One region of the Paenibacillus sp. Y951 genome, then DNA from elsewhere that is predicted to be linked to it. Evidence: predicted binding sites of a transcription regulator. Region 1 holds the regulator's gene; the other holds the start of a gene.

Region 1 (4,448 bases):
TACGGCATAAAAGCGGAAGAGAAAGTCGTCGTAAGCACTCATACCATTAATTTACAAGAACAGCTTCGCAATCGAGATATTCCTTTACTTAATGAAATATTACCATTCCCTTTCCGAGCATCGTTATTAAAGGGAAGAGGCAACTATCTTTGTATGCGGAAATTTGAACATAAATTGAATATGAAGGACTTCGTTGCCCCAGTGGATGATCCTGTTACAGCGGCACAGATGGTTGTCTGGTTATCAGAAACGGAAACGGGTGATCAAGAGGAGCTTAATCTTGGGTTACGTGGTGCAGACTTCTGGGGGACGGTTTCAAGTGACGCTGATTCATGCTTGAATCGCGCTTGTCCTTGGTTCAAACGTTGTTATTATCATCGTGCAAAGCATGAATCGACGATATCTGATGTTTGTATTACGAATCATTCGATGATTTTTACAGATATTCAAGCCGATCATCGACTTTTACCTGGTTACACCAATCTCATATTAGATGAAGCACATCATCTTGAGGAAGTTGCTGGCAAACATCTTGGTAACCAAATGACCTATACTTCGTATATATATGCAATGAACATGCTGTATAAAGACATGCGAACAGGAGTGCTTCCATCGCTTCGTATTCGGATTCAAGAGGATGGGGACGACCATACTGCTGCATGGAATGAAGTTATAGATAGTGCCTATCCACAACTTCAAGATATGAAAGAGCATTGGGATAAGTTGTTCGAATGGCTCTACAGTATTGTTAGTTCCGATGCGACGCAAAGTAATGAGGCAGAATCTGTTGGTACAGCAAGTATGGTGCTGCGATTGGATCGTCATAAGCTGCCGCATGAATGGAACGAAGCGATGGAAGTGGAAAATAATTTCCATGTATTGCTGTCGCGATTTGTAAAGTCAATTGAAAAGCTTTCGAATGAAGTGAAAGAAAGACTTGATGAAGATACAGGCCTGCAAAGCATTCTCATTGATTTAAATGGTGTATTACGTGATTTGAGCAGAATTAAAGACGAATTGCGGATGTTTATGAAGCTTGAACAAGAAGATTATGTGTACTGGATGGAAGGAACGCAAGCGTATAAGTTCAGATCATTACAGCTATATTCAGCTCCAGTTGATGTAAGCGGATTGTTGAAAAAATATTTGTTTGAAGTGAAAGATACTGTCGTTATGACATCTGCTACATTATCTATTCAGAAAAATTTTGAATATATTGCCGAGCAGCTTGGATTATCGTCATATGAAAACTCCAATCGGTTAAAAGCAGTCATGCTTGATTCACCATTTAATTATCGTGAGCAGGCTTTAGTTATTATCCCGCGTGATTTCCCTGTCTTGAAGGGTGCTCATGTTGACGCGGCATATTTGGATAAATTAGTAGGCTCATTAGCGGAAAGTGCACAGACACTCGGTGGGAAAATGCTGATCTTATTCACTTCATATCGATTGTTAAAGCAAGTATATGATCCGCTGAAAGCAACGCTGCAAGGTAGCAATATTCAAGTGCTGGGACAAGGTGTTGATAGTAATAATCGCACGAAATTAACGCGTAGATTTTTGCAAAATCAAGCATCGGTGTTGCTCGGTACAAGCAGCTTTTGGGAAGGCGTAGATATCCCTGGAGAAGCGTTGCAATGTCTTGCGATTGTGCGACTGCCATTCCAACCACCTAATCATCCACTTGTTGAGGCGAAGTCGGAATTGCTAGTGAAGCAGAAGAAAAATCCATTTATGAAATTATCGATCCCGCAAGCCGTTATTCGCTTTAAGCAAGGCTTTGGTAGGTTAGTTCGTACAGCTACTGACAAAGGGATTGTAATCATATATGATACTAGAGTAATTGAAGCTTATTATGGTAAACATTTTTTATATTCATTACCTGCTCCGAAAATCGAGACGATGCATACAAGTCAGATGGCCAAGCGGATGGAAGAGTGGTTAAAGGAGGATTGAACGGATGAAGCAAACAAAAATTTCTGAAGCTGTTGTTAGAAGATTACCTATCTATTTGCAAGTACTTCATGAATTGAAAAGTCGTGAAATTGGGACGGTTTCCTCACAAGATCTCGGTAATCGATTAGACCTCAATCCAGCACAAATTCGAAAAGACCTTGCTTACTTCGGTGATTTCGGACGTAAAGGAATAGGATATGAAGTAGATTACTTGATTGATAAAATACGTCATATACTTAAAATTAATCAGACTATTAATGTAGCTTTGATCGGTGCTGGTAACCTAGGGCATGCATTATGTAATTATAACAAGTACAGTAATGATAATATGCAAATTGTTGCTGTGTTTGATAATGTTGAAAATAAAGCGGGTTCAAAAATTAATAACTTAACCGTTCAGCCGATGTCTGAATTAGCGAAAACAATCGATGAACTTAATATTCGTATTGGTATTATTACTGTTCCTGCTTCTGAAGCACAAAATGTTGCTAATCAATTAACTGAAACAAGAATTGAAGGTATCCTTAATTTTGCTCCAACAATATTACGTGTGCCAGATCATGTTCGGATCCAATATGCTGATTTTACGAAGGAATTATTGAGCTTAGCTTACTATTTGAATAATAAAGAGGTGGCCGACGATGAGTAAAATATGGGTTGAAAACGGTTTGTTCGTTACGATGGCAGGTGCAACACCTGAAGTGTTAAGTGGGCATATGATCGTAACAGATGATGTCATCACATATATCGGTGCAGATCGTCCAGAAAATGTAACAGATGCCGAGCGTGTAGATGGTAAAGGATTAGTGTTCATGCCTGGTTTAGTGAATACACATGGTCATGCAGCGATGACATTACTTCGCGGTTTCTCAGATGATTTGAACTTACAAGTGTGGCTACAAGAAAAAATGTGGCCGATGGAAGAAAAATATGTTGATCAAGATACACGGGCAGGAAGTAATCTTGCGATTGCTGAAATGCTGCTAAGTGGTACAACAACATTTGTAGATATGTATGATCGCATGGATCAAGTCGCTGAAGCTTCGGTGCAAGCAGGTATTCGTGCTTTTCTTACTAGAGGAGTCATCGGACTTTGTCCACCTGAAGTACAAACAGCCAAATTAGAAGATGCAATTTCATTTGCAAAACAATGGAATGGTCAAGGGGATGGAAGAATATCTACAATGCTTTCGCCGCATTCACCTTATACTTGCCCTCCAGATTATATCGCTCGTATTGTACAAGCTGCACATGATCTGAATTTGCCGTTACATACTCATATGTCAGAGACGAAAGCTGAAGTGCAGCAGAATGTAGATGAGTACGGAAAACGTCCAGTTGCGCATCTGGATGAGCTAGGCTTCTTCTCACGTCCAGCATTATTAGCGCATGCTGTTCATCTAACGGATGAGGAAATTGAACTGTTAGCAGCAAGAGGTGCATCAATTTCTCATAATCCGATTAGTAACTTAAAGCTAGCAAGTGGTGTAGCAAGAGTACCGGAACTATTGAAAGCTGGTGTGAAGCTTTCGCTTGGTACTGATGGTGTTGCAAGTAATAATAACTTAGATCTATTCCAAGAAATAAGAGCTGCTGCATTGCTTCATAAAGGAGTGTCAGGTGATCCGACTGTAGTTCCTGCTTATACAGCTCTGCAGCTTGGAACGTCAATGGGTGCCGAAGCCATCTGGAACTCGCAAATCGGTACGCTTGAAGTTGGAAAAAAAGCTGACTTTATTGCAATTAATATCGATCAACCACATTTCTTCCCACGTACTGATCTTATTTCTCATCTTGTCTATGCAGCTAATGGTCGTGATGTAGCTCATGTATGGATTGATGGTAAGCAAGTTGTTAGTAATAGAAAGTTACTTACGATGGATGAGGAGAAAGTTCGCTACGAGGCGCAAGCTAGCTTTGAGCGTCTGTTGAAATAAGATGAGAGCCATTGAAAAGAAACGATCCCCTTGGATGACGCCACGCAAATGGATAGCTTTCAGTATATTGCTTTTCATTGTTATTATTGTGTTACTCGTTATGTTTTATCGTAATATTCAGATGGATCGTTGGAATGAAAAAGATGAAGTCCGTGCAAGTCTTGCTCAGCAATATGATCTTTCCACTGAAAATTATCTTGAAAAATATATATGGGAAGAACAGTATTGGATAGTGCTGGCGGAAACATTGGATGGACAAGAGCAGTATGCGGTATGGCAAGATAATAACATATTAGCCTCAGCGAATACGAACGCTATTGTTTCATCTGAAGTTGTCTTACAAAAGCTACAATCATCTAAGCCAACTGCAAAAAACGTTACGATAAAGGAAGCATATTTGGCAAATCAGCTAGCGTGGGAAGTTCATTATGGCGAGGATGATAGCAATTATATTATCTATGCCTTCTATGCAATGAGCGATGGAACTTTAATAGATGAATATACAATTCCTAAGGAAACGAGATCATAACGATCTCGTTTCCTTTATTTATGTTG
Region 2 (4,448 bases), on a different contig from region 1:
TTCTCCATTCAAGTCAGTTTCGACTCCGCCCATCATATAGTGCATGGCAGGGGCAACAGGAATCCAATCGGTCGTTAAATCTAAACCATAGTCCAAACAATATTTATAGATCGTTGGGAAACGATGCTTGATTTTCTCTTCAGTTTCATGCGTAATATCAATATATACGAAAGTAGATTTACTCTCTTCCATCTCACTTACGATGGCACGAGCAACAACATCTCGCGGAGCAAGCTCTAATTGTTCATGATATTTGTCCATAAAACGTTCGCCTTTAATATTTCGTAAATAGGCTCCCTCACCACGAACAGCTTCTGAAATTAAGAAGCGTGGCGCACCAGGGTAACATAGCGATGTGGGATGGAATTGAATAAACTCCATATCACGTATATTAGCACCTGCACGATATGCCATAGCAACACCATCTGCCGTAGCAACTTCTGGATTCGTTGTATAGCGATAGAGTTGACCCGAACCGCCAGAGCATAGAACTGTAGCTTTGCCTCGTAAAAATAATCGCTCTCCATTGCTTTTCTGGACAATCGCTCCATAGCAAATACCTTTGTCTGTTACGAGATCAATAACGAAATGATTGTCCCATACATCAATATTAGCATTGGCAATTGCCTTCTCAGAAAGAGCACGTACAATTTCAAATCCTGTAGCATCTCCATTGGCATGCAAAATACGACGCTGACTATGAGCTCCCTCTTGTGTAAGGGCATATTCTCCATTTTCCACGTCGAATTGCGTGCCGAGCTTAATTAGATTTTCTACACCTTCTGGACCTTCATGAACGAGCACATCCACAGCACTATGATCACAAAGGCCCGCACCTGCTACTATTGTGTCCTGCAAATGATATTCGGGTGAATCATCTGCTGATATAACCGCTGCAATGCCACCTTGCGCATAACGAGTATTGCTATCCAGCAATGACTTTTTCGTAATCACCACAACAGATTGCCCTTTACTAGAACGAAGCGCCGTAAACAAACCGGCAATTCCTGCTCCGATTACAATCACATCAGTATCCACTACCGGCAAGCTCTGAATATCTATATCCACTAAGTATCTTGGAATCATTGTTGTACCCTCCGAACTTCCTCTACGTGCACGTTCAGCTACTTCCAATCGAGGTTCAAAGAGCGGGCTTTCGAAAGCCGAGAAGAGGGAGCGCTACTTGAGAAAGGAGGACACTCCAGTGTACGTTATTGGTACACGAGTCCCACACTTCCCAAGTTCGCTTCCTATTCGACGTCGAGTAACCTACGAAGCATACCCATCGTTATCAAAGTCCGCTTTTTGAACTTCCTCTACGGTTACTTTACAAGTAACATGCGCTCCAATGATAAACGTGCTTGGTCAGCCACATGAGGCGGAACATAAATTTGAGGCTGCATCGTTTCCAGACATTTCACAAGCTTTTTCAAATTATTAACCTTCATGTTCGGACATACTAAATATTTTGAAGCGAAGTTGAATGTTTTACCCGGACTATCAAGACGTAATTGATAGCCAGTTCCATCTTCTGTACCTACAATAAACTCTTGGCATGGTGATTCTTTACAATATTTCAAAATGGCTGTTGTACTTCCTACAAAGTCTCCAAGCGCTACTACTTCTGGACGACATTCAGGATGTACAACAAATTGTGCATTAGGATATTTCGCTTTCATTTCTTCTACATCTTTGACGGTTAGCATATCATGCGTATTGCAATAGCCTTCCCAAATAATCATTTTTTTGTCTGTATTTTGTTGAACATAATGACCAAGGTTTTTATCTGGCACCCAGATGACTTCGTCACCTTCTACAGAATTGACAACATTCAATGCGTTGGCAGATGTACAACAAATGTCTGTTTCAGCTTTAATCTCAGCTGATGAGTTAATATATGTGACAACGGTCGCATTAGGATGCTGTGCCTTTAGCTTACGAAGACCATCAACATTAACCATATCCGCCATCGGACAACCTGCTCGTTCATCAGGAATAATGACTGTTTTGTTAGGCGCAAGAATTTTTGCACTCTCGCCCATAAAGTGAACACCGCAAAATACAATAACTTCAGCATCAGTTTGAGCAGCTTTTTGAGCTAATAGAAACGAATCCCCACGAAAATCGGCAACCTCTTGAATTTCATCACGTTGATAATAATGTGCTAATATAATTGCATTTCTTTCTTTCTTCAGCTCCATAAGACGTTCACGCAATTGACGATTCTGTTCTTGTTTGCGTTCTAGCGCTAATGTTTCCACTCTAGATCCTCTCCTCTATGCACAATGGTTTTGTTACTATTTACAATAGCAATAACGACTTTGTGAATTCATGCACTTACTCTACAAGTCGCTTCCTATACATTTTACAAAAGTAATTAAAGATAAACGATTCAAGATTTAATTTACATGTGTTAACCCGTCATGTCAATGGAGTAAGCAGCAAATGTTCATCATTCCTTAACATTTAAATAATGTAAGGCTGATTTGCTCGCTTTAAAGCTCAGTAATTTCAATTAAAACAAAAAGACTGTTCTCTTCAACAATCTTACCGTTGAAGAGAACAGTCTTGCTATTTATTATAATTAATCTTTTTTGTTATCATCATCTACCGGATTGTTCGGAATCGGGTCCTGCTCTGTTACAGACTCTTCATCTTCACGTGGTTGAATGCGAACTTTCACATCACCGATCTCATCGATAATTGGTGCTGCTTCCGATTCTACGATCGCTTCAGTTGAAGCACCGCCAGCAAACGGAGCTGGTAAGTGACCTGTTTCAAGCAATGACTTAATTTGCTCGATTTCCAACGTCTCAACATCAAGCAATGTCGTTGCAATAGCATGCATCTCTTTGCTCTTCTCGTTAAGAAGGTCTCTCGTACGGTTATAACATTCGTTAATAATCGCTTGCATTTCTTGGTCAATCTCATATGCGATCGCATCTGAGTAATTTTGTTCGTGACCAATGTCACGTCCTAAAAATACAGAACCTTGCTGCGAGCTACCGAATTGCATTGGTCCTAGTTTATCGCTCATACCATACTCCATAATCATGCTACGAACAATAGCTGTAGCTTGCTTGAAGTCACTGTATGCACCTGTACCAATTTCCCCAATGAAGATTTCCTCGGCAACACGACCTGCTAACAGACCACATACGCGATCTAGTAGCTCGTTCTTCGTTACAAGCATACGATCTTCTTTTGGCAGCATGATTACATATCCGCCAGCACGTCCACGAGGAATGATCGTAACTTTGTGAACTTGATCTGCATGCTCTAGGTAGTAGCCTGCAATCGTGTGTCCAGCTTCATGATAAGCAACAATGCGCTTCTCACGATCACTAATAACACGACTCTTCTTCTCTGTACCTACGATAACACGATCAATCGCATCATCGATATCAACCATATTTATTTCCTTCTTATTACGACGAGCAGCAAGTAATGCTGCTTCATTCAGAAGGTTTTCAAGATCAGCACCACTGAATCCAGTTGTACGTTTCGCAATAGTAGCTAAATTTACTTCACTTGTAAGTGGCTTATTACGCGCATGTACCTTCAACACGTCTTCACGACCTCTAACGTCAGGACGATCTACCGTAATTTGACGGTCAAAACGACCTGGACGAAGTAACGCTGGATCCAAGATATCAGCACGGTTCGTTGCAGCGATAATAATAATACCTTCGTTAGCACCGAAACCATCCATTTCTACTAGCATTTGGTTCAACGTTTGTTCACGCTCATCATGACCACCGCCAAGACCAGCTCCACGTTGACGACCTACTGCATCGATCTCATCGATGAAGATAATACATGGTGCATTTTTCTTCGCATTCTCGAACAAGTCACGAACACGAGAAGCACCAACACCGACGAACATTTCCACGAAGTCAGAACCTGAAATACTAAAGAATGGTACGCCAGCTTCTCCAGCAACTGCTCTTGCCAGCAATGTTTTACCTGTACCTGGAGGTCCTACAAGAAGTACCCCTTTCGGAATACGAGCACCTACCAAGTTGAACTTACGAGGATCTTTCAAGAAATCAACCACTTCGATAAGTTCTTGTTTCTCTTCATCTGCACCTGCAACATCTTGGAACGTAACTTTTTTCTTGTCTTCCGTATAAAGCTTGGCTTTGCTCTTACCAAAGTTCATCACTTTGCCGCCGCCACCTTGAGCTTGATTCATTAAGAAGAAGAACAATACGAAAATTAAGATGAACGGTATTAATGTTACTAAGAAGTTAGACCAGAAACTTGGTGTCTTCATCTTCTCATGTTTTAATGTGAATCCATATTCATTACGAAGTTCTTCAAGTTGTGGAACAGAACTAGTTGCGGCACGAGATGTAAAGCTTTGACTACTAACATCTGCTGGCACCTGTGTATACTTACCTGTTACAAAGTAGGATTGATCTTCAAACCTCAAAACTAATTCTGCC

What was found. The regulator Rex, encoded in region 1, represses fermentation and respiration genes when NADH is low (regulators of the CRP and FNR family bind a similar motif). The targets are predictions, from matches to a motif close to TTGTGAAATATTTCACAA.
Region 2: the regulator Rex is predicted to act here: its motif matches at 2,322-2,339, upstream of nadA (quinolinate synthase NadA).

The regions. Positions count from the first base shown of each region.
Region 1 is NZ_JBXCIY010000001.1:483,747-488,194, forward strand. Features, by position in the region: gene dinG (ATP-dependent DNA helicase DinG) at 1-1,956, shown strand, start outside; gene AC1TPB_RS02610 (redox-sensing transcriptional repressor Rex) at 1,961-2,605, shown strand; gene AC1TPB_RS02615 (amidohydrolase) at 2,598-3,893, shown strand; gene AC1TPB_RS02620 (hypothetical protein) at 3,895-4,422, shown strand.
Region 2 is NZ_JBXCIY010000022.1:43,654-48,101, reverse strand. Features, by position in the region: gene nadB (L-aspartate oxidase) at 1-1,086, opposite strand, end outside; gene nadA (quinolinate synthase NadA) at 1,323-2,261, opposite strand; gene ftsH (ATP-dependent zinc metalloprotease FtsH) at 2,585-4,448, opposite strand, start outside.